Regions from separate parts of the Bacillus sp. CPT56D-587-MTF genome, predicted to be linked through region 1. Evidence: predicted binding sites of a transcription regulator. Region 1 holds the regulator's gene; each other region holds the start of a gene.

Evidence for each region. Region 1 encodes Rex, which represses fermentation and respiration genes when NADH is low (regulators of the CRP and FNR family bind a similar motif). Its sites were predicted from a motif close to TTGTGAAATATTTCACAA; they were not measured.
Region 2: a site for Rex is predicted at 5,958-5,975, ahead of AC3WVZ_RS05390 (formate/nitrite transporter family protein). Genes of this name have one in related genera too.
Region 3: a site for Rex is predicted at 6,276-6,293, ahead of pflB (formate C-acetyltransferase). Genes of this name have one in related genera too.

Annotation. Positions count from the first base shown of each region.
Region 1 is NZ_JBYTEF010000001.1:4,911,447-4,919,678, forward strand. Features, by position in the region: gene groL (chaperonin GroEL) at 1-1,573, opposite strand, end outside; gene groES (co-chaperone GroES) at 1,612-1,896, opposite strand; gene AC3WVZ_RS25435 (CPBP family intramembrane glutamic endopeptidase) at 2,286-3,035, shown strand; gene AC3WVZ_RS25440 (YdiK family protein) at 3,032-3,223, shown strand; gene AC3WVZ_RS25445 (redox-sensing transcriptional repressor Rex) at 3,253-3,882, opposite strand; gene AC3WVZ_RS25450 (ABC-F family ATP-binding cassette domain-containing protein) at 4,070-5,995, shown strand; gene tsaD (tRNA (adenosine(37)-N6)-threonylcarbamoyltransferase complex transferase subunit TsaD) at 6,476-7,492, opposite strand; gene rimI (ribosomal protein S18-alanine N-acetyltransferase) at 7,492-7,935, opposite strand; gene tsaB (tRNA (adenosine(37)-N6)-threonylcarbamoyltransferase complex dimerization subunit type 1 TsaB) at 7,949-8,232, opposite strand, start outside.
Region 2 is NZ_JBYTEF010000001.1:1,026,756-1,034,987, forward strand. Features, by position in the region: gene AC3WVZ_RS05360 (FadR/GntR family transcriptional regulator) at 107-796, shown strand; gene AC3WVZ_RS05365 ((Fe-S)-binding protein) at 965-1,684, shown strand; gene AC3WVZ_RS05370 (LutB/LldF family L-lactate oxidation iron-sulfur protein) at 1,701-3,122, shown strand; gene AC3WVZ_RS05375 (LutC/YkgG family protein) at 3,122-3,832, shown strand; gene AC3WVZ_RS05380 (prepilin peptidase) at 3,946-4,668, shown strand; gene AC3WVZ_RS05385 (cyclic-phosphate processing receiver domain-containing protein) at 4,683-4,994, shown strand; gene AC3WVZ_RS05390 (formate/nitrite transporter family protein) at 5,022-5,873, opposite strand; gene AC3WVZ_RS05395 (TerC family protein) at 6,076-6,870, opposite strand; gene AC3WVZ_RS05400 (TrkH family potassium uptake protein) at 7,166-8,232, opposite strand, start outside.
Region 3 is NZ_JBYTEF010000001.1:88,601-96,832, reverse strand. Features, by position in the region: gene tnpC (IS66 family transposase) at 1-1,130, opposite strand, end outside; gene AC3WVZ_RS00475 (diglucosyl diacylglycerol synthase) at 1,535-2,701, opposite strand; gene pflA (pyruvate formate-lyase-activating protein) at 3,114-3,845, opposite strand; gene pflB (formate C-acetyltransferase) at 3,916-6,165, opposite strand; gene AC3WVZ_RS00460 (hypothetical protein) at 6,318-6,539, opposite strand; gene AC3WVZ_RS00455 (glycosyltransferase family 2 protein) at 6,508-8,052, opposite strand; gene AC3WVZ_RS00450 (UDP-N-acetyl-alpha-D-glucosaminuronate decarboxylase) at 8,045-8,232, opposite strand, start outside.

The sequences.
Region 1 (8,232 bases):
TTGGTTCTGGCTTGTCAGCTACTACAGCTTCAGTTGTTAAGAACATAGCTGCAACAGATGCTGCGTTTTGAAGTGCAGAACGAGTTACTTTAGCTGGATCTACGATACCAGACTCAAGCATGTTAACCCATTCGCCAGTAGCTGCGTTGAAACCAACGCCTACTTTTTCGCCTTTTAGACGCTCTACAACTACAGATCCTTCTAGACCAGCGTTGATTGCGATTTGACGAACTGGCTCTTCTAGTGCGCGAAGTACGATGTTGATACCTGTTGCTTCGTCGCCTTCAGCTACGATAGAAGCTACTTTTGTGTATACGTTCATAAGTGAAGTACCACCACCTGCAACGATACCTTCTTCTACTGCTGCACGAGTTGAGTTAAGTGCATCTTCAATGCGAAGTTTGCGCTCTTTTAACTCAGTTTCAGTTGCTGCACCTACTTTAATTACTGCTACGCCACCTGCTAGTTTAGCAAGACGCTCTTGTAATTTTTCGCGATCGAATTCAGAAGTTGTTTCTTCTAATTGCGCACGGATTTGACCGATGCGAGCTTCGATTTGTTCTGTGCTTCCTACACCTTCAACTACAGTTGTGTTTTCTTTTGTAACAACAACTTTACCAGCGCGTCCTAAAGATTCAACTGTAGCAGATTTTAAGTCACGGCCTAATTCTTCAGTGATCACTTCGCCACCAGTTAAGATTGCGATATCTTCTAGCATTGCTTTACGACGGTCACCAAATCCAGGAGCTTTAACAGCTACTACATTGAATGTACCACGAAGTTTGTTCACTACTAATGTAGCTAATGCTTCGCCTTCTACATCTTCAGCAATGATAAGAAGTGGTTTACCTTGTTGTACCACTTGCTCTAATACTGGTAAGATTTCTTGAATGTTAGAAATCTTTTTGTCAGTAATTAAGATATATGGGTTATCAAGAACTGCTTCCATTTTGTCAGAATCAGTAATCATGTAAGGAGATGCATAGCCACGATCAAATTGCATACCTTCTACTACGTCTAATTCTGTTGTAAATCCTTTAGACTCTTCTAAAGTAATAACGCCGTCGTTACCAACGCGCTCCATTGCTTCAGCGATTAATTGACCTACTTCTTCGTCAGCTGCAGAAATAGCAGCTACTTGTGCGATAGAAGATTTGCCTTCGATTGGTTTAGAAATCGTTTTTAATTCTTCAATTGCAGCAGTAACAGCTTTTTCGATACCTTTACGAAGACCCATTGGGTTCGCACCAGCTGTTACGTTTTTAAGACCTTCACGAATCATAGCTTGCGCTAATACAGTTGCAGTTGTTGTTCCGTCACCAGCTACGTCATTTGTTTTGCTAGCAACTTCTGCTACTAATTTCGCACCCATGTTTTCGAATGCATCTTCTAATTCGATTTCTTTTGCGATTGTTACACCATCATTTGTAATAAGTGGTGAACCAAATTTTTTCTCAAGTACAACGTTACGACCTTTTGGTCCAAGCGTAACTTTTACTGCGTTTGCAAGAGTGTCGACACCGCGAAGCATCGAACGACGTGCTTCTTCACTAAATTTAATATCTTTTGCCATAATAATTGACCCCCTTGGATTTTTTAAGATTTATATAATTAACCGATAACTGCTAAAATGTCACTTTCACGTAAAATCAAGTAGTCTGTACCTTCATATTTCACTTCAGTACCTGCATATTTTGAGAAGATGATAAGATCACCTGCTGCTACCTCTAAAGCAACACGCTCACCATTCTCAAGCACTCGACCAGTACCTACTGCAACAACTTTACCCTCTTGTGGTTTTTCTTTTGCAGTATCTGGTAATACGATACCACTTGCTGTTTTTTCTTCTGCTTGAACAAGCTCAATTACAACGCGATCACCTAATGGCTTTAGCATGAACAATAACCTCCTCATTTTGTTATGTAAATTTCTTTTATTAGCACCCAAGTCATCCGAGTGCTAACACACTTATAATAATAAATAATCTCAATTTCTTTTGCAAGTAAAAAAATCATAATTTTTTCGCAAATCACTATATAAACTTTCTATATACAATACTGCCTTTACTATATGAATCGTTGTTTCCACTGCTCGTATGTTACAATATGAAAGGACACCCTAAGTTGTTTTCGCTACACATACAACTTTCTCCTGTCTTCTATTATAATTTCAAATAAGGATTTACGAAAAAAACATAATTCAAGAGGTTTATATCGTAGGTAGCATATTTACATGTTATCCTAACTTATCTCATACACTATAGTTAGAAAGGATGGTTAAACCATTTGAAGAAACAATACTGGTGGATTATCATTACATACATTTTAATGCAGTTATCTGGCGTTGTTGGATTACCACTTCTCCTAAAAACAGGACTCTATGATAATAGAGGATTTACCATTGAAGAAAAAGGACAAATCATAACGGGACACTGGGCAATCATTAGCTTCTTTATTGCATTATGTATCGTGCTTTGGTTACTTAGAACAGATATTCGTGACAGGCATTTAGATCCAATGCGCTCTTCTGTTCCAGCTACTATTGGATGGATTTTTATCGGGTTCTTCTTAGCAATCATCTCACAATCCATTGCAGGTATGATTGAAATGTATGTATTTGGGGTTCCACGTGGATCTGAGAATACAGACAGACTGATGGACATCGCAAGAACGATACCTTGGTTCCTTATTGTTGTATCTATAATTGGACCTATCTTAGAAGAAATCGTATTTAGAAAAATTCTATTCGGCACGCTTTATAAGAAGTTTAACTTCTTTATCGCAGCTATCATTAGTTCGCTTGTATTCGCAACAATTCATTTTGATTTTACTCACTTATTGGTATACACTGCTATGGGGCTCGTATTCGCCTTCTTATATGTGAAGACGAAACGTATTATCGTTCCGATTGCAGCTCATGTTGCGATGAATACATTAGTCGCTATTGGGCAAATTTTTATGAGCAATGAACAAATTCAAGAAATGATTAAAGAAGCTGAAAAAATGCAAGGCTTTATCGGAGGATTTTTTGTATGAGAAACTCACCATTGTTCATGGCTGCACTATACTTCCTTCTTGGATGTATCTTTACACGCTTCGCCATTACGAACGTGACAGATACAATCTGGAATATGTGGACAATACTATTTGCAGTTATGGCAACAATTGATTTTAATTTGGCACTTCGCCTTATATTAGTTAAATTCACAAAGAAGAAACAATAATAAAACGCAGAGGTCGCTTCCTCTGCGTTTTATTGTGGATAGTTTTTCAAAAAGTAAACTAATGTTTGTAACTCTACAGCTAAGTCAATATGATGAATTCTAATATTCTCTGATACGTTTAATCGCGCTGGTGTGAAATTCAAAATACCGTGCACGCTTGTTTCAGCTAATCTATCTGCTACAGCTTGTGCTACTGTAGCCGGTACTGTTAATATTGCCACTTGTATATCATTTGATAATCTCTCTTCTAATTCATCTAAATGATATACAGGAATGCCCCCGATTTCTGTTCCAACTTTCTCTTCACTAACATCAAATGCCATTTCAATTTTTGTATTATTGTTTTTCGTGAAATTATAATGTAAGAAAGCGGTCCCTAAATTACCTACTCCAATAAGTGCTACACGTGTTATATCATCTTGATCAAGTGTTTCGCGGAAAAATGATAATAAATAATTTACGTTATATCCATATCCCTTTTTCCCTAACGCTCCAAAATACGAAAAATCTCTTCGTATTGTTGCGGAATCTACTTTTACTGCCTCACTCAATTCGGCCGATGAAACACGCTGCTTACCAGAAAGAGATAAGTTTTGGATAAATCGATAGTATAGAGGCAATCTTTTAGCAGTGGCTTGTGGAATCTTTTGCTGATCCATATGACCTCTCCTCTCTTCCTATCTTTATTCATATACTTTAATCAAATACAGAAGTTTAGCACTCATTAAATTCCTTGTATAATAAAGAGAAGAAGTATTCTCTCTTTATTTTAAACTATACACTATTTTTAGTATGATTGAGAAATATAAACATGGCAAAGTTAAGAAATTATTTGAGGTGAAAACATTGATTTTATTACAAGTAAACGCGCTTTCGAAATTATACGGTGCAGAAACGATTCTTGCAAACATAAAATTGGAAGTACAAACAAAAGATCGTATCGCATTAGTTGGAAGGAATGGAGCAGGAAAATCTACATTATTAAAAATTATCGCTGGTGAATTATCTCATGATGGTGGCGAAATTATAAAACCGAAAGATGTCTCAATCGGATATTTAGCTCAAAATACTGGACTAGAAACGTCTTTAACAATTTGGGATGAAATGCTAACCGTCTTTACCCACTTACAGCAAATGGAGACAAAACTTCGAAGGCTTGAGCAAGAAATGGGAAAAGAAGAAAACTTTTCAAACGAAGCTACATATGAAAGATTGTTAGCTGATTATGACCAACTACAACTCAATTATAAAGATCAAGGTGGATATCAATATGAAGCGGATATTCGCTCCATTTTAAGCGGCCTTGGCTTCCCAGTTGAAACGCACCAGACGACGATCTCTACTTTAAGCGGCGGGCAAAAAACAAGATTAGCTCTCGGGAAATTATTATTAACAAAACCAGACTTACTTATTTTGGACGAGCCTACAAACCATTTAGACATCGAAACATTAACATGGCTTGAGCAATATTTGCAAGGTTATCCTGGCGCAATATTAATCGTCTCACATGACCGTTATTTCTTAGACAAACTCGTTACACAAGTATATGAAATTTCGAATAAAGAAAGCAGACGATTTGTTGGTAACTACAGTAAATATTTAGACTTAAAATCAGCATTATATGAGCAAGAAATGAAACGTTACGAAAAACAACAAGATGAAATCGCAAAACTTGAGGACTTCGTTCAAAAGAATATAGCTCGCGCTTCTACAACGAAACGTGCTCAAAGTCGCCGTAAACAACTAGACAGAATGGAATTATTAACGAGACCATTAGGGGATTCTAAGTCAGCATCATTCCACTTCGATATTGAAAAACAAAGTGGAAATGATGTTTTACAAGTAAATGATGCAACCATCGGCTATGATGGAAACCCTATAATTGAACATGTAACTATGCGCTTAACTCGCGGAGATAGTGTTGCTTTAGTTGGTCCAAACGGAATTGGGAAATCCACATTGTTAAAATCCATTGTGAATAAGTTACCACTATTAAATGGTGATGTTTCTTTCGGATCAAATGTATCTGTTGGTTATTATGATCAAGAACAAGCAAACTTAACATCTTCTAAACGGGTTTTAAATGAACTATGGGATGAATATCCACTGCAACCGGAAAAAGAAATCCGTACTATACTTGGGAATTTTTTATTCACAGGAGATGATGTACTGAAACCAGTATCTTCCCTTAGTGGTGGACAAAAAGCTCGATTAGCTCTTGCAAAACTTATGATGCAAAAGTCAAATTTGTTAATTCTAGATGAGCCTACGAACCACCTTGATTTAAATAGTAAAGAGATTTTGGAGAATGCTTTAATTGATTACCCAGGGACTCTTCTATTCGTCTCACATGACCGCTACTTTATTAACCGTGTAACAACAACTGTGGTTGAGTTATCAACAGAAGGTGCACAGGAATATTTAGGGGATTACGATTACTACGTTGAAAAGAAAAATGAAATGATTGAACGTGCAGAACTTGAACAGCAAGAAAGTGACGTTCCTGTTCAAAAGGTGATTGCACAAGAGAAATTAAATTATTTAGAAGAAAAAGAGCGTAAAAAACTAGAGCGTCAACGCACTAGAAAAATTGAAGAGCTAGAACAAAGTATAGTGGAATTAGAAGAAGAAATTGCTACGTTAGAAGATCAACTTTGCTTACCAGAAATATATGCAGATTATGAAAAAGCTAGTGAAATTACAACTAAAAAGCAAACGCTACAAGAACAACTTGAAACTTGTATGGCAGAATGGGAAGAGCTGCATGTATAAGCATATTTAAATAAGGAAGATGTCTCATAAGTCAGGATTTTTGACTATGTGACATCTTTTTTTAGTACTTAAACAATTTTTTGAATATATCTATCGTAACTTAGAATATACTAACGATTTTTTAAATATATCTATTGTAACCCTATATATATTAACAATTCGACACGAAATATCTTTTTAACGACAAAGATTGACAATATTAGCATCTTCTATAATGGGGAGATGTTTCAAAATGTTTTTCGGGGATATCTTCTTGCTTTTTATTTCCCGAAAAAGAACAAATTCAAAGGTCTGACATCAACCTATTTATCCACAAGTTTATACACATATCCACCTTTATAAAATAAACATCAAAATAACTTTTCCACATTATCCACAGTCAGTAAAAAAGTTATCAACATTTTATATACACAATAAAACCCACATTATCAACAGATAATATGGGTTTTATCCACAACCTGTGGTTAATTATGTGTATAACTATGCTTCAATATCTAATCCTGGATTTGCATTTAAGGCTAATGTTGCACGCTTACCTTGTTCATAAGCAATTGTCCCTGCCGCTGCAATCATCGCTGCATTATCTGTGCATAAAGATAGCGGCGGAATAATTAATTCAATGTTTTCTTTTTGTGCAAATTCCTCTTCTAATCGCGCACGAAGTCCTTTATTAGCAGCTACTCCACCAGCAAGAAGTAATTGCTTTACATTATAAGCTTCTGCTGCACGAGCTGCTTTCGTTACAAGTACATCTATTACACTTTCTTGGAAACTTGCCGCTAAATCTTCTGGTGCAATTTCTATACCGCGCTGTTTTGCGTTATGCACAGTGTTGATAACTGCTGATTTCAATCCACTAAAGCTAAAATCATACGAATCCGGTTCTAGCCATGCACGAGGCAAATCAATTGTCGGTTCTCCTTCATGTGCAAGGCGATCAATATGAGGACCACCTGGATATGGCATAGATAACGTACGAGCTACTTTATCATATGCTTCTCCAGCTGCATCGTCTCGTGTTTCACCAATTACTTCGAATGAACCATGTTCTTTCATATAAACAAGTTCTGTATGCCCACCAGATACAACAAGTGATAATAACGGGAATTGAACTTCTTTTACTAAACGGTTCGCATAAATATGACCAGCAATATGATGAACACCGACTAACGGAATATCATGTGCAAACGCTACTGCCTTCGCTGCATTTACTCCAATTAGAAGTGCTCCTACTAAACCAGGACCTTCTGTTACAGCAATTGCATCAATATCATCGAATGTGATGTTTGCTTCCTTTAAAGCTTCTTCTAACACAACTGTAATTTCTTCTACATGATGACGGGATGCAATCTCTGGTACAACGCCGCCAAAACGTTTATGACTTTCAATTTGTGATGCAACGACATTCGCAATAATTTCCGTTCCATTTTTAACAACTGCTACTGCTGTTTCATCACAACTTGTTTCAATACCAAGTATAATCGTATTTTTTTCCATTATATATTCACCCACATTACGAGACCATCTTCCTGATTGTCTGCATAGTATCGTTTACGAATCCCACCATTTTGAAATCCGTATTTTCTGTATAACTGCTTTGCTACTTCATTTGATACACGTACTTCAAGTGTCATTGTTTTTACCCCTAGTTCTTTCGCTTCAGAAATAACTGCTTTCAATAGGGCATCTCCTAACTTTTGACCTCGGTATTCTGGCAAAATAGCTATATTTGTTATATGTGATTCATCAATAATTATCCACAATCCACAATACCCGACTACACGACCATCTTTTTCTAACACAATATAATGTGCATGTTCATTCATCGTTAATTCACGGTGAAAGGCATCTGCAGTCCAAGGAGTTGAAAAAGACGCTTCTTCAATAGCTACAATTTGAGCAATATCATCAAGCTCCATCTTTCTAAATATCATATCCATCTTCTGCAAGCTCCTACTTGTTTTGACTTTCTAACCACTTTGTTTCAGCTTCAGCTAAACGAAGATAGCTTGGAACAAACGTATGCACATCTTGTTCTTCTTTTTGTAATCCTAAGAATGCTAGCTCACTTGGTCTTGGGTTATTTTTAGTAAATGGAGCGAATACAGCTTGATCACCTAAATGTTCTATAATTGTTTCTTTATGCAATTTAACATCGTTACCGATAAATAAAACAGGCTGTCCTTTATCTTTTAACATTTGCAACCAGTCTACAATAAGAATAATTCGGTCTTCTT
Region 2 (8,232 bases), 3.9 Mb from region 1:
CGGTCTAAAATAGTTATGATGCAAAGTTCTTATAAATCGTTTCAATTGTTGTTTGGAAGATACTGAGGTGATTTAACTGGAGTACAAATCTATTAAACCGAAAAAAATTTACGAAGAAGTATCTGAAGCTATTTTAACAATGATTAAAAATGGTACGTTAAAACCTGGTGACAAACTACTCCCTGTGCATCAATTAGCTGAGCAGTTTCAAGTTGGCAGATCTGCTGTTCGTGAAGCGCTAAGTGCGCTAAGAGCGATGGGCTTAATTGAGATGAAACAAGGAGAAGGTACATATGTGAAGAACTTCGATTCTTCTTCATTAACGAAATCATTAAACAATAGATTATTAATGAAGAAAGAAGATATTTTGAATTTATTAGAAGTACGAAAGGTGCTTGAAGTGGGGGCAGTTCGAGTAGCGGCGGCAAAACGTACGGAAGATAACTTACAAAATATGAAACATTGGTTAGATGAAATGGCAAAGAGCATTGGAGATGAAAAGGCTGGCGAAAAAGCCGATTTTCAATTTCATATGGGAATTGCAGAGTCTTCGCATAATAACATTTTGCTTGAACTCATGAATCATGTTTCAGAGATGATTGCTGAAACAATTGGTGAATCAAGACGCATTATTTTATATGGTGAACAAACGACATCAGAACGACTTATAGAAGAGCATCAAGTTATATATGATGCGGTGTTAAAACAAGATGTAGAATTAGCGCAGCAAGCAATGCTAGATCATTTAACAAATGTAGAACATATTGTCACAGGTAAAAACGATATAAATTCGTAATTTAATCTTTTAAAAATTTAATTTTCTGATAAAATAGAGAAAGATTAAGTAAGCGTTTTCTTTAGAAGAGGGAGAGGATAGGCCATGGTTGAGCCTATTTCTTCTCTACTAAGTCATCTGATGACCATATGTTTGTTGATGAAGTTGTAAAAAGGGGGAGTAATAGTTATGAAAGTTACTTTATTTGTTACTTGTTTAGTCGATATGTTTGAAACAAATGTCGGCAAAGCAACAGTTGAAGTGTTGGAGCGTTTAGGTTGTGAAATTGAATTTCCAGAAGCACAAGTTTGTTGTGGGCAGCCTGCTTATAATAGCGGCCATGTAGAAGCAGCAAAAGAAGCGATGAAACATATGATTGAAACTTTCGAAGATGCAGAATATATTGTTACGCCATCTGGTTCTTGTGCGACAATGTTTCATGAGTATCCGCATGTTTTCAAAGATGATCCAAAGTGGGCTAAACGTGCACAAAAAGTTGCTGATAAAACTTATGAATTTACACAGTTTATTGTAGATGTTTTAAAAGTTACAGATGTTGGTGCAAGTTTACCAGGGATAGCTACTATTCATAAATCATGTCATATGACGCGTATGCTTGGAGTAAAAGAAGCACCAGGAATTTTATTATCAAATGTAAAAGGATTAACTGTGAGAGATTTGCCAAACGTGCAAAATTGTTGCGGGTTTGGGGGAACGTTTTCAGTTAAGATGACTCCAATTTCTGAGCAAATGGTAGACGAAAAAGTAGATAGTGTCATGGAAACAGGTGCAGATTATTTAATCGGTGCAGATTGTGGGTGTTTGTTAAACATTGGCGGACGTATTGAGCGTTTAGGAAAAGAAGTAAAAGTAATGCATATTGCTGAGGTACTGAATAGTCGCTCATGAAGGGGGAACATAAGCTATGTCTATGAAAATCAGTGAGAAAAAATTTAATGATCGCGTTGGTGATGGAATTCAAGATTCGTTTATGCGCGGAGCAGTATCTTCTGCACAAACGCGTTTATATACGAATCGCTTAAAAGCTGCAGATGAATTAGGAAACTGGGAAGAGTGGCGTGAACTAGGTGAACAAATTCGTCAACATACGTTAGAAAATCTGGATTATTACTTAATGCAGTTAAGTGAAAATGTATCAAAAAGAGGCGGACACGTGTACTTTGCGAAGACGAAAGAGGAAGCTGCAAAGTATATTCAAGACGTTGCCAAAAAGAAACAAGCGAAAAAAGTAGTAAAATCAAAGTCGATGGTAACAGAAGAAATTAGTATGAACCATGCGCTTGAAGAGATTGGCTGTGAAGTATTAGAGAGTGACTTAGGAGAGTATATCTTGCAAGTAGATAATGATCCACCTTCACATATTATTGCACCTGCACTTCATAAAAATAGAACGCAAATTCGCGATGTATTTAAAGAAAAGCTAGGCTATGAAAATTCTGATGACCCATATGAAATGACAAAGTTTGTTCGTAAACAACTTCGTGAGAAATTTATGGATGCAGAAATTGGTGTAACTGGTTGTAACTTTGCTGTTGCCAATACTGGATCTCTTTGTTTAGTAACGAATGAAGGTAATGCAGATCTTGTTATGTCAATTCCTAAAACACAAATTGCGGTAATGGGTATGGAACGTATGGTTCCGACAATGGAAGAATTAGATGTTTTAGTTGGTTTACTATGTCGTAGTGCAGTAGGTCAAAAATTAACAAGTTATGTAACAGTAGCAGGACCAATTCAAGAAGAGGAAGTTGATGGACCTGAAGAATTCCATTTAGTGGTTGTTGATAATGGTCGCTCTCAAATTCTTGGATCTGAATTCCGTTCCGTATTACAATGTATTCGTTGCGCTGCTTGTGTTAACGTATGTCCTGTATATCGTCACGTTGGTGGACATTCATATGGATCGATTTACTCAGGACCAATCGGTGCGGTATTAACACCGCTTCTAGGTGGATATGATGATTACAAAAAGCTTCCTTATGCATCTAGTTTATGCGGAGCATGTACAGAAGCTTGTCCAGTAAAAATTCCATTGCATGATTTATTATTAAAACATCGTCAAGTCATCGTTGAGCAAGAAGGTCGTGCACCACTTGCAGAAAAACTAGCGATGAAAATGTTTAGTATGGGTGCTTCTTCAGCTGCTTTATATAAAATGGGTTCAAAAATGGCACCAGCGGCAATGAGTCCATTTACATCTGGTAATCGTGTATCAAAAGGTGTTGGACCACTTAAAAACTGGACGGATATTCGTGAATTCCCAGCTCCAAGTAAAGAACGATTCCGTGATTGGTATAAAGATCATAAGAAAGGCGGGGATAAATAATGACAGGATTAATTCAAAACCGTGATGCCTTTCTAGATAACATTGCAAAAGAACTTGGGCGCGCACGTAAAACAGAAGGTGTAGAGCGTCCAGTATGGAAAAGTAATGTGAATATAGAAACGTTAAAAGATTATTCACAAGAAGAATTACTAGAAGTGTTTAAAAAGCAATGTACAAACATTCATACAACTGTAGTAGAAACGACAAATGACCGTTTAGGTGAAGACCTTCAAAAAGTAATCATGAAAAACGGCGGGGGACCTATTTTATTATCAGCAGATGATCGTTTTGATGCATATGGTTTAACATCTTTATTTAAAGAAGAACTTCCAAAGCGAGACGTTGAAGTAAACGTATGGGATCCAGAGAGAAAAGACGAAAATATGCGTTTAGCTGAAAAAGCGAATATTGGTATTGCATTTAGTGATTATACATTAGCCGAATCCGGTACAATTGTTGTACAAAGTCATAAAGGGCAGGGACGTTCTTTACACTTTTTACCGACTGTATATTTTGCTATTATTCCACGTGAAACACTTGTGCCTCGTATTACACAAGCAGTTCAGGATATGAACTCACGCGTAGAAAATGGGGAGACAGCGGCATCTTGTATTAACTTTATTACAGGGCCAAGTAACTCGGCTGACATTGAGATGAATCTTGTTGTCGGAGTACATGGACCATTAAAAGCAGTATATTTCATCGTATAAAAGAGGGGAAAGCAGGCCGGAAAATGGCCTGCTTTTTTAGTAGAATAAAGGATAATATGAAGTAGAAGTTCTCTCCTTTTTTTGCTATGTTTTTTGGGAAAGGAGAGGAAGGGATGTTCACTTATTTATATGCACTGTTAGCAGGGATGGTGTTTGGTTCTTTTTTTATGTTAGTTGCGGTGAGGGTTCCATTAGGTGCGTCTATTATTACCCCGCGTTCACATTGTTATTATTGCAAATATGTGCTAAGGCCAAAAGAACTAATCCCCATCATTTCATTTTATATACAAAGAGGCTGTTGTACGAATTGTAAGAGGAAAATTCCAATTATATATGTAGCATTTGAATGTATAACAGGAAGTATATTTCTTCTTACCGTGTATATGATTGGAATAGAACGAGAACTTATTATCATTTTATCCCTTTTTTCGCTACTTCTTATTATTTCAGTTACAGATTACTTATATATGTTAATTCCTGATTGTATTTTAATTTCGTTTGCGGTTTTACTCATTCTCGAAAGTGTTTTTGTACAATTAGTTACTTGGACAGATAGTATAGTTGGTAGTGGTGTTATATTCCTTTTGTTATATTGCATGCAAAAGATATATCCAGAAGGGCTTGGCGGAGGAGATATAAAACTACTTTCGTTACTTGGTTTTATAGTAGGAGTGAAGGGAGTTTTTATCGTTTTATTTTTAGCATCTTGTTTTAGTCTTTGTTTTTTCGGGATTGGTATCGGATTAAAACGTATAGAAGTACGAAAGCCAATTCCATTTGGTCCTTTTATTAGTTTTGGGGCAATGTGCTATGTATTAGCTGTTTATTCAAATTAGAGAGGGAATCGAAAATGAACGTATATATGGATGATCAAAGAAGTTGCCCGTTCGGGTATGTGTCCGCAACTACAGTAGAATGTGCCTTGCAAATGGTTCGGGATTATGATGTGAATATTCTTTCCCTTGATTATAATATGGGCTGGGGAGCAAAAAATGGACTAGATTTTGTAGAAGCTTTTTGTACAGAGGGATTATATGTAAATGAAATTCACCTTCATACGAATGATGTCATCGGTATGCACAAGATGAAACAGAGAATGGATAAGGGAAAGGAAGAAGGAGAAATTAATCCTCACCTTGTTGTTAAATACGTGGGAAGCTAAAAACTCCAAAGTAAAACTTTGGAGTTTTTAGTGTTTCATATGTGCTTGTAAAGGAATAATCTCTTCTTGTTGAGCTACTGCGATTTCAGTTTCTTCCTGTTGAACTTCAGGTGTTTTCTTTGTTAAGTAGTGGTATACCATACCGACAAATACTGATCCGCCAATAATGTTACCGATTGTAACAGGAATTAAGTTATGAATAGCACCTGAAAAAGAAATTGTCTCAGGATGCGGTGAAACTAAAGATAAAGCAAAGAGTGATAAGTTTGCAATACTATGTTCGTAACCAGATAAGAAGAATGTGAAAACAAGTAGCATCATGACTATTATTTTTGCTGTGTCACCTTTAACCTGAGAAGGTAAGAAACAAGCAAGACATACGAGCCAGTTACATAAAATGGCTTTAAAGAATAACTGCATTGTAGGTGTGTTCATCTTTCCTTCAACGACTTTATTCATTAAGTGACCGTGATCAATTGCTTCAAAAATTCCAGTTGCGTAAAATAGTAAGGCAAAGAATAACGCGCCGGCTAAGTTACCTGCATAACAAGCAACCCAGTTACGTAGTGTATCAGAAATCGTTGTTTCTTTTCTTAAAGTTGCTACAGTAAAGTACATTGTGTTCCCAGTAAACAATTCAGCACCGCCATATATAATAAGTACGAGAGCAATCCCGAAAAACATAGAAGCAGCTAAATAAGTTGCTGGTGAATCTGCAATGTGAAAAAAGTTACCTAATTTAAAACATAGTACAATAATAAAACCGATATAAATACCCGCAAGTGCAGCACGAATGAAATATTGCATTGGGTTTGTATCTAGTATTTTCTTTTTGCTTTTAGCCAGTTTGACAACATAATCTAGTCCTTGTTCTAGCATGAGTAATACGCTCCTTTAGTAAATCTTCTATAAATACTCCTTATATGAATAAAGTACATGGAATTGTTCTCACTTTCAATAAGTTTGTGCAATGTTTCACAAAAAGGACATACATACATTAAGAAAACGTTTACAAAAGGTAGTATAATGGAATTTTTTCTGGACATTGAGAGGAAGAAAGAAAAAAGAAAAAGCGCTGTAATTACAGCGCTTTTTCGTCTAAATTCTTTTCTACTTTTACTTCTACTTCTTTTGAGAAGAACCAACCACCAACTGCGATTCCGACTAATACAATCCAGAATGTAAGCTTCCACGGAGTGGATTCTGGGAATGAATGTGGAATTACATTTAATGCAGGGTGTGCTAATGTATAAACTGCTAGCTTCACACCAACCCAACCTACAATTAAGAATGCTGCGGTTTCAAGTCCTGGTTTACGTTTTAAGATTTGTACGAAAGCAGTTGCTGCAAATCGCATAATGATTAATCCGATAAGTCCACCTACAAAGATAACAGCGAATTGCCCAGTATCAAGACTACCAATTGTACCTAATCCTGTTTTTGGTAAAGTCATTGCTAGTGCAACAGCAGCTAAAATTGAATCAACTGCGAAGGCGATATCAGCAACCTCAACTTTAAATACAGTCCACCAAAAGTTCTCTTGTTTTTTCTTTGCTTCTTTTTCTTCTGTTTCTTCATCTGTATTCTTTTTAACATATGTTTTAAATAAGTGATTACCAGCGATAAACATAAGGTAGATGGCACCGATTGCTTGCACTTGCCATACATCGACTAAGAACGAAATCATAAATAACGATCCAAATCGGAAAACAAATGCCCCCGCTAATCCATAAAATAGTGCTTTCTTTCGTTTTTCTTCTGGTAAATGTTTTACCATAATTGCAAGAACAAGAGCGTTATCAGCCGCTAAAATCCCTTCAAGTGCAATTAGGATGAGTAATACCCAACCATACTCCAATAATAATGATACATCCATGTACATTCTCCTCTCATTTCTATAAGTTCTAAATAAGTGAAGAATTTCCCCACTATTTAGTTTCCCCATACTCCTGCCTATTAACTTTGGAAAAATCTGGAAGTGAATGCAAAAAAGACCTCTGCCGTTAATAGGCAAAGGTCTTGCTAGACATATGTAATAAAAAATGCCAACAAAGCCGGAAGAACTAAGTTCTACGTAATGACGACTTTGTTTCCAAGAAATATTCTTGGACGCTACTCCCCTTTGGAGATATGTTATTGTATTCTCATTATATGGATAATTTATACGGTTGTCAACCTGTTAAAATATCTTCATTCGGATATTTTATTTTCAGGTTCTTTTTACGAGCAAATGAAAAAGCCAATGTTAAAGGACCCATTTTCCCGAAAAACATCATAAAGATAATAATAGCTTTTCCGATTATAGTTAAGTGGGGTGTTAAATTCATACTGAGGCCAACAGTCCCAAATGCTGAAAATACTTCGAAAGCACTCATCAATAGAGGAACTCGCTCAGTAATACTCAAAATTAAAATAGCAAAAAAGATAAATGAAATGGAAATAATAGTAATGGTTAATGATTTGACAATGAGAGTATCTTTAATGGATTTTTTAAATACGACAATATCCTCTTGTTGTTGTAAAAATTTAAATACGCCAAAAAATATGATTAAAAATGTTGTTAACTTAATTCCACCACCAGTTGAAGCGCTACCAGCACCAATAAACATAAGGAGCATCATTAATAGGAGAGAAGGTTTTGACAATGTAGAAATATCAACAGTATTAAACCCGGCAGTTCGCGTTGAAATTGCTTGAAAATAAGAGGCCAATTCTTCTTCAAATGGGGTAAAACCTCTCATAGAAAGGGAGTTATGGAACTCGAATATAAAAATAAAAAGGGTAGCAATAATGTTGACGATTAGAGTAGAAGAGAGCATAAGTTTTGAATGTAGTGTAAGGTTTTTAAAGTTTTTCTTTCTTTTTATGTCTACGATTACTGTAAAACCAATTCCACCTAAAATGATGAGAGAGGAAATGACGAGATTGACAAGAATGCTATGAGAATGGGACATTAAATTATCGCTCCACACAGAAAAGCCAGCATTGTTAAAGGCTGAGATTGAATGGAAAAAACTATAATAGATCCCTTTCATAACCCCATATTTTGGTACCCATTCAAAAGAAAGAATTATAGTAGCGATACATTCGACTGTAAAAGAGAATAAAAATAATGCTTTGGCAAGACGGATGATGCCGCCGATATTCGTTTGATTTAATGCTTGTTGCAGTAAAATCCGATTTTGAAGACCGATTTTTCTTCCGAGCATAATCGCAATTAAGACAGCAAAGCTCATAA
Region 3 (8,232 bases), 4.8 Mb from region 1:
AAATTTTGAGAAGGCGTCTGCTTTCCTTTCTTCTTTTGTTTCGTGGAAAGAATCTGTTGTTCTTTCAATATGGATTGATACATAATAAACAGATTCTTTTGCGTCGCTTTTGGCATGGTACCTTCGGATTGCTTTTTCATCGTCAACGCTTGCGTTAGAAATTTCTGCATCTGTTGTGCCCATTGTTCTCCAGTACTATCTATAATTCCTTGTAAATCTCGTAAGAGATGGGCATTACATAAAACGTGACGACAATCTGTATACGCATCATACGATTTCCAACCATCATGCATCGCAATTCCAGAAAAAGATGGCAAGATTTCTCCAGCATCCATTGCTTCTTTTCCACGTTTTTGATGAATATGTTGCAATGTCACCTCCGGTGTACTGGCAGTATGTAACCATTGTGTTTTGTTTTCTACACGCATACCAGTTTCATCAAAATGGACAACAGGAGACTGCAGAATCTTTTCCTTTACTTCTTTTATGAATGGCTGCAATTGAGAAGCGAAAGCCTGTGTATGATTTACCAGGGTTCCTTCGCTTATAGAATGTCCAAAACAATCCTGAAAGAATTCTTTTGTTCGCTTCAAAGAAATGCATTGATAATGCGTTAAATAGGGAATCAGTCTTTTTATATTTGGACCATATTGAACAGGACGAGATACTGTCGAAGGAAATTGGGCTTCTTGGATAGAATGGCAATGTGGGCATTCTTTCTGTTCTACTTTATGTTCTGTCACTTCGATCTGAATAGGTGGTAAGTCATACACTTGGCGAATGCGATACCCTTTTACAGGCTCGTGGTTCAAGGAAGTATGACAACAAGTACAATATGTAGGAGAATGTGTAATCGTATGATCTGGAGTCGCTGTCAAACCAAGAGTATGTCCCTTGTGGCCCAACTGGCCACCCGTTTGACGATGAGACGGTTTGCGCAAACTTTTTGTAACGGGCTTACCCAAACTATCTGTAGAAGGTGGCTTATGACTATTTTTGGAGTTTTTTTTTGAAGCATTTTCTAGTTCTTGTATACGTTTTTCTAACTTAGAAAATGTTTCTTCAAATAAAGAAATAACAGCTTCAGGTCCTTTTTTATATGTATCTAAAATAATTTTTCGATCGACCATAAGATTCACCTCCCCTGTTTGATATACTCAGTATTTACAAATGGGAGGCATATGAAACTAGTAAAATTTAAAAAAGACACCGAAAGGTGGCTGAGTAGTTACGATAAAAGTAAGCAAAAAAGCCCCTTATACATAAGGGGCTTTTTTGCTGTGGACAACTTTATCCACAAAACCAACAGAATTGTTAGTAATTTTCAAAAATATTTAATATTTTTCTATATTAAAGCATATATCAGCTGTTTTAATTGTGGATATTTTTCTAAAAATTGTAGACAATGTGGATATAGTTGTTAATATTCCGACTTTACTGTTTAATGAAAGCGCAATCCTTTTGTGGATAACTGGCTGAATTTTCTTTGAAAATAATAAAGAACCCTCTTTACATATACAAAGAGGGTTTCATATTAAGTAAAAGATTGTGCAAGAGCAGGTGATTTAATAGGTATATGACGCGGTTCTGCATGATTTTCTGCCAAAATTGCATCTACAATATGACCAGCTGGCTCTGGAAGATAGATGCTTTTCATTGCTTCTTTCATTTGAAGAAGCTTCACATCATCTTGTAATAATGCCTCTGTTTTTGCAAAAACCTCACTATCATCGCGAATGACAACTGCTGCTCCCTTTCTTTCAAAGTACATCGCATTTTCATTTTCTTGTCCTGGAACAGGCTTATATAAAATGACAGGTACTTGCAACGCTGCTGCTTCACTTAATGTTATTCCGCCTGGCTTCGTAATCATACAAGAAGTAACACGGAATAATTCATCAATATTTTCAACATACCCAAACACTTTTAATGCATCGGAATTTTGCTTCTGTAAACTTAATAAATCCTGTTTTAAAGCTTCATTTTTCCCACAAACAACAACTACTTGTAAATTAGGCACTGACATAAATGATTGGCATAGTTCTTTTACATTTCCTAATACCCCATGAGCACCTGCTACAATTAGTAAAATCTTTTTATTCTTACATAACTGATATTTAGTATATATGATTTCTGGATTTACCTTTAACTCAAAACTACTCCGAATTGGAATTCCTGTTTCAACAATTTGTTCCGCAGGTACACCGATATCAACCATCAATTCTTTCACATGATCCGTTGCAACAAAATAACGATCTACTTCTCGATGAATCCATATTTTGTGCACGCAAAAATCCGTTAATACGTTATAGACAGGAATTGAAATACCTGTTTGTTTCTTCAATTCTGGTACAGCGATAATTGGAAATGTATTAATTACAATATCTGGTTTCTCCACCTGTAATAGTGTTTTCAAACGTTTTCTTCCAAAGTTCGCATACCAAGATGCTATTTTCTTATCATAAATTTTTTCTACCCCGTAATAAAACAAACGATATAATTCTTTTCCTATTGTATAACTTTTTAAATATAGATATTTTGTAATGTCAGTTATAAATGGATGTGATTCTCCAAACAAGTCGCATACAATAACATCTTCAATTCCTTTTTGGCGAAATGTTTGTTCTAATGTTTTTGCTACTTGCACATGACCATTACCGTAATGTGCAGTTAATATTAAAACCTTGGGGTTTTTTATCAAACAAATCCACTCCTAGCTTTTTGTTTCTCCATATTGCATATACGACAATAGGAAAAACATTTTCCTTAAAAATTACATAAACAGATTCTAATAATTCCCTTTCAGCTATGTACCTGTCGTGGATATGCAAAGCATATAAGATTGACCCCTTAATCCTATCTGTGCTCATATCTTTACATTATACTTTCCTATAAGAGCTTTCGCAATAACTTACAAATGTTCTCTATTCCATGATACTCACTCTTTTACTTCTTAATTCTTTTTACTATTTTGATTTCCCTTTACAATTATGTAAATTTCTCCATTTATTCCGTACAAAATTATGGATATTCTACTTTCAGTATACTCTTTTATCAATATATACTCTAGATTTTATTGTAAAGAAAGCAAAAAGCCTAATCCAATATTTGGATTAGACCGCTTGTAAAATATATTTAGCATGTTCTACATTTTTCTCAGTAGGTGGTTCTACATTTGCGAGTGGATACTTGTGTCCAAGCGCCTCCCATTTATATACACCAAGCTTATGATATGGTAACACTTCAACTTTTTGAACATTAGACAGACTTTGAATAAAGCTAGATAGTTTTTGTAGATCCTCTTCATTATCCGTAACACCAGGAACTAATACGTGTCGTACCCAAATCGGTTTATTCTTATCCGATAAATAACGAGCAAATTGTAAAATATGTTCATTTGGTTTCCCTGTTAATTTACGATGCTTTTTGGAATCGATATGTTTCAGATCCAATAAAACTAAATCTGTATAATCCATTAAAATATCTAGCTTATTTTGGAATTCTGGTTCCTCAGAATAACAACCACCAGAAGAATCGATTGTTGTATGGATACCAGCCGCTTTACACTTTTTAAACAACTCAATTAAAAAGTCTAGCTGTAATAATGGCTCTCCACCGCTAACTGTTATACCGCCTCCGGAAGCTTCAATAAATGGAAGGTAACATGTCACATCCTGCATCACTTCTTCAACTGTTATTTCTTTACCTTTACCGATTTCCCACGTATCAGCATTATGACAATATTGACAACGTAATAAACACCCTTGTGTAAATATGACATAACGAATCCCCGGGCCATCAACAGTACCACAAGACTCTACAGAATGTATTCTTCCTTTTACCATGTTACTTCCTCCTTTATTGAAACAGCCTCCCTTCGCTATATATTAAGAGCGAAGGGACACCTTTTTTCATTTACATGCTTTCATGCATTGTACGGTTAATTACATCAATTTGTTGTTCACGAGTTAATTTAATAAAGTTTACAGCATAACCAGATACACGAATTGTTAATTGTGGATACTTCTCAGGATGTTCCATTGCATCCATTAATGTTTCACGGTTAAATACGTTAATATTTAAGTGGTGCCCTTCTTTTACTGCATAGCCATCAAGCATTGATACTAAATTACGTACTTGTACATCATCTTCTTTACCAAGTGCTTTCGGAATAATAGAGAATGTATTAGAAATACCATCTTGTGCATCTTCATATGGTAATTTAGCCACAGATAATAATGAAGCTAATGCACCTTTTGTATCGCGTCCATGCATTGGGTTCGCACCTGGTGCAAATGGTTCTCCTGTACGGCGGCCATCTGGAGTATTACCAGTTTTCTTACCGTAAACAACGTTAGATGTGATTGTTAAGATTGACATTGTATGAACAGAGTTTCTGTATGTTTTATGTTTACGAAGTTTATTCATAAATGTTTTTACAAGATTTACAGCAATCTCATCTACACGATCATCATTGTTACCGTATTTAGGGAAATCTCCTTCAATCTCGAAGTCAACTGCAATACCATTTTCATCACGAATTGGTTTTACTTTTGCGTATTTAATTGCACTTAATGAATCTGCTACTACAGATAGACCAGCGATACCTGTTGCCATTGTACGAAGAACGTTTGTATCATGAAGTGCCATTTCAATACGTTCATAGCTATATTTATCATGCATGTAATGGATAACATTTAATGTGTTTAAATATAGACCCGCTAACCATTCCATTGTCATATCAAACTTATGCATAACTTCTTCATAATTTAATACTTCAGAAGTAATTGGTGCGTACTCAGGACCAACTTGTGCTTTTGACTTTTCATCTTTGCCACCGTTAATCGCATATAATAATGCTTTGGCTAAGTTTGCACGAGCTCCGAAGAACTGCATTTGTTTACCGATTCTCATTGCAGATACGCAACATGCAATACCGTAATCATCGCCGTATTCAGGACGCATAATGTCATCATTCTCATATTGAATTGCTGATGTTTTAATAGACATTTTCGCACAGTAGTTTTTAAAGTTCTCTGGTAATTGTTTAGACCAAAGAACAGTTAAGTTTGGTTCTGGAGCTGGTCCTAAATTATCTAATGTATGCAAGAAACGGAATGAGTTCTTTGTTACTAATGGACGACCATCTAATGCCATACCACCGATAGATTCAGTTACCCAAGTTGGGTCACCAGAGAATAATTCATTATAATCAGGTGTTCTTGCGAATTTCACAAGACGTAATTTCATAATGAAGTGATCGACAATTTCTTGTACTTCTTCTTCTGTTAAAGTACCATTTGCTAAATCTCTTTCAATGTAAATATCTAAGAATGTAGAAGTACGTCCAAGACTCATTGCAGCTCCGTTTTGTTCTTTAATCGCTGCAAGGTATGCGAAGTATAACCATTGGAATGCTTCTTGTGCATTTGTTGCTGGCTTAGAAATATCGAAGCCATGAGAAGCAGCCATTTCTTTTAACTCTTGAAGTGCACGCATTTGCTCGGATAACTCTTCGCGTAAACGCATTGTATCTTCGCTCATTACACCACCAGTTAAATTCAAATCAGCTTTTTTCGCTTCAATTAAATGATCAATACCATATAACGCTACTCGGCGATAGTCACCGATAATACGTCCACGTCCGTATGCATCTGGAAGACCAGTAATAACACCTGATTTACGTGCATTTCTCATTTCTGGTGTGTATGCATCAAATACACCTTGGTTATGAGTTTTTCTCCACTCTCTAAAAATACGACTAAGTTCTTTATCCATTTCGTATCCATAAGATTCACAAGCTTGTTCTGCCATACGAATACCACCATATGGTTGTAAAGAACGTTTAAATGGTTTATCAGTTTGGAAACCGACTACTTTTTCAATATCTTTATTTAAGTATCCTGGGTCATGTGATGTAATAGAAGAAACAATTTTTGTATCCATATCAAGAACGCCACCGTTTTCACGTTCTTTCGTTGTTAAATCCATTACTTGATCCCAAAGTTGTTTCGTTGCTTCAGTTGCTTCTGCTAAGAAAGATTCGTCCCCTTCGAAAACGTTTACATTATTTAAAATGAAATCGCGAACATCAATCTCTGCTTTCCATTTTTCACCTTTAAAGTTTTCCCATGCGTTTTTAACATTTTCTAATACTTGAGTCATCCTAATCTCCTCCATTTTTGATTAGTACAGGACTAAGATTTTTTATATAACAGCTTACACACTTAGAATACTACTTTTTTACGAAAGTGAACGAAATAGTTGTGACATGTTTGTGAAATGTTGAGCAAACTACTATATATATAGTGTTAACTTCATTTAAAAGTCTTTAAAATTAACCCTTTCCTTAATTGTATTTTTTTGGTATCCTTATATACGAGTCCTATTTTGTAATATAAGAACAATACCCATTGTAGAGCTGTAACACTCTTATCTCCTAATCTGTTATAGTTTTTATAACAGAACAAAAAAGTGTACACATGTTGTACACTTTTTTTGTTACTTCTATAAAACATCTCTTTTTCTATTGCCATCATAGAATCCGCCACGATTGTCTGTTAATGCAATTATTTGATCTAGTCCTTCTATATGATCACCTATAATTCGAAGTACAGCTGGTGGATGACCTATTTTAGCAAAATGTTCACTGGGACGAATACGGTTCATCTTATCGACCTCAACACGACTTACACATGCAACTTCAAATCCTGAAAGAATAGCTTTCACTTGGGCTACACACGGCGCCAGTAAAGATCTATACCCAATTTCTTTCAAACACTTACGGCTAAACGCATTCGGTACAGCGATAAGAGAGCCTACGCCTAGATCTTTTCTATCACAAGCTAAATTTAATGCATATTTAAATGCAGTTACAAGATGAAGCGGTACTCTTAAATCTAAATAATGATTTAGATCATTTAATGCAACATCTGTTCCATCTGCAATAGCTTTCGCAAAAGGATATAGCTCACTCGCTGGAATAACAAAATCGCCATCTATAAATAACACAATTTCTCCTTTTGCAAAATACGTTCCAAGTGAGCGCCCCACATCATTTCCGAGTGCTTCTTTATATACAATTGTCGTTGCCCCTTTGTCTTTTGCAATTTTTTTCGTTTTATCTGACGAACCATTTACGACAACGATAATTTCGAAGGGTTCAATTTTGCGAAGCTCTTCTATAACGTTTCCAATTGTTTTCTCTTCATCTTGTACGGGAATAACAACCGATAGTTGCTTTCCTTTATAGAAATCAGATGTAACACCCCACCCTTGATAAAACTCTTCAAAACTTAAAGTATGATAGACACTATCCCTTTTCCTATTTCCATCATAATATCCTCCGCGCTCATCACTGCTTAATATCCGTTCTGCTACTGCTTCTATATGATCACCTATCATTCTTTTTTCAGATTGGGAAAGATTTGTCCCATATGCAGCATGCTGGAATGGACGAAATTTATTCGGCGTAATAACGTCAATAGCACAATGACGACTAATTCTCCATTTACTTTGAACTAGGCGTAAATGAGCCACAATAGGATTAACAAAACATTCATATCCGATGCTTTGAACGACTTCTTTCGTCAGCGCATGAGGTACATCTAATAAAGAATTCATTTTTAATTCTTCACGCTCTAACATTGCATTTAATATTTGGCGCCATACTGTAATAGAAGTGGTTTTTTGCCTTTTTAAAAATAATGCATCCAAATTATTTAAAACTACATCTGCCTGATCGTATAAAATCGGATTAAGGAATAATTTTAATTTTGAAGTTGGAATAGCAAAATCACCATCTATAAATAGTAATACATCACCTATCGCATGTTTTGCGCCGACTGCACGTACAACATCGTTCCCTAGTAGCTCTGTATGCTTGATTACTTTACACCCTAAACGATCTGCAACATCTTCTGTTCCATCATTACAACCGTTTGCTACTACAATGATTTCTACTGGATTTAATGGTCTTACCGATTGAATAACGTCTGAAATCGTATCGACCTCATTACATGCAGGAATAATAACAGATAATGACTTAGCCATTGTTTTGTTCACGAAACCACTTAATCGTTTCCTTCAATCCGTTTTCCCACGTTACTTTCGCCTGAAATTGAACAAGCTCTTTTAATTTTGTTACATCTGGTCTTCTATTTGGAATTTCTTCAAAACCATGAGGATATACTTCTTCAAAAGGCACTTGGACAATCTTCGAAGAAGAATTCG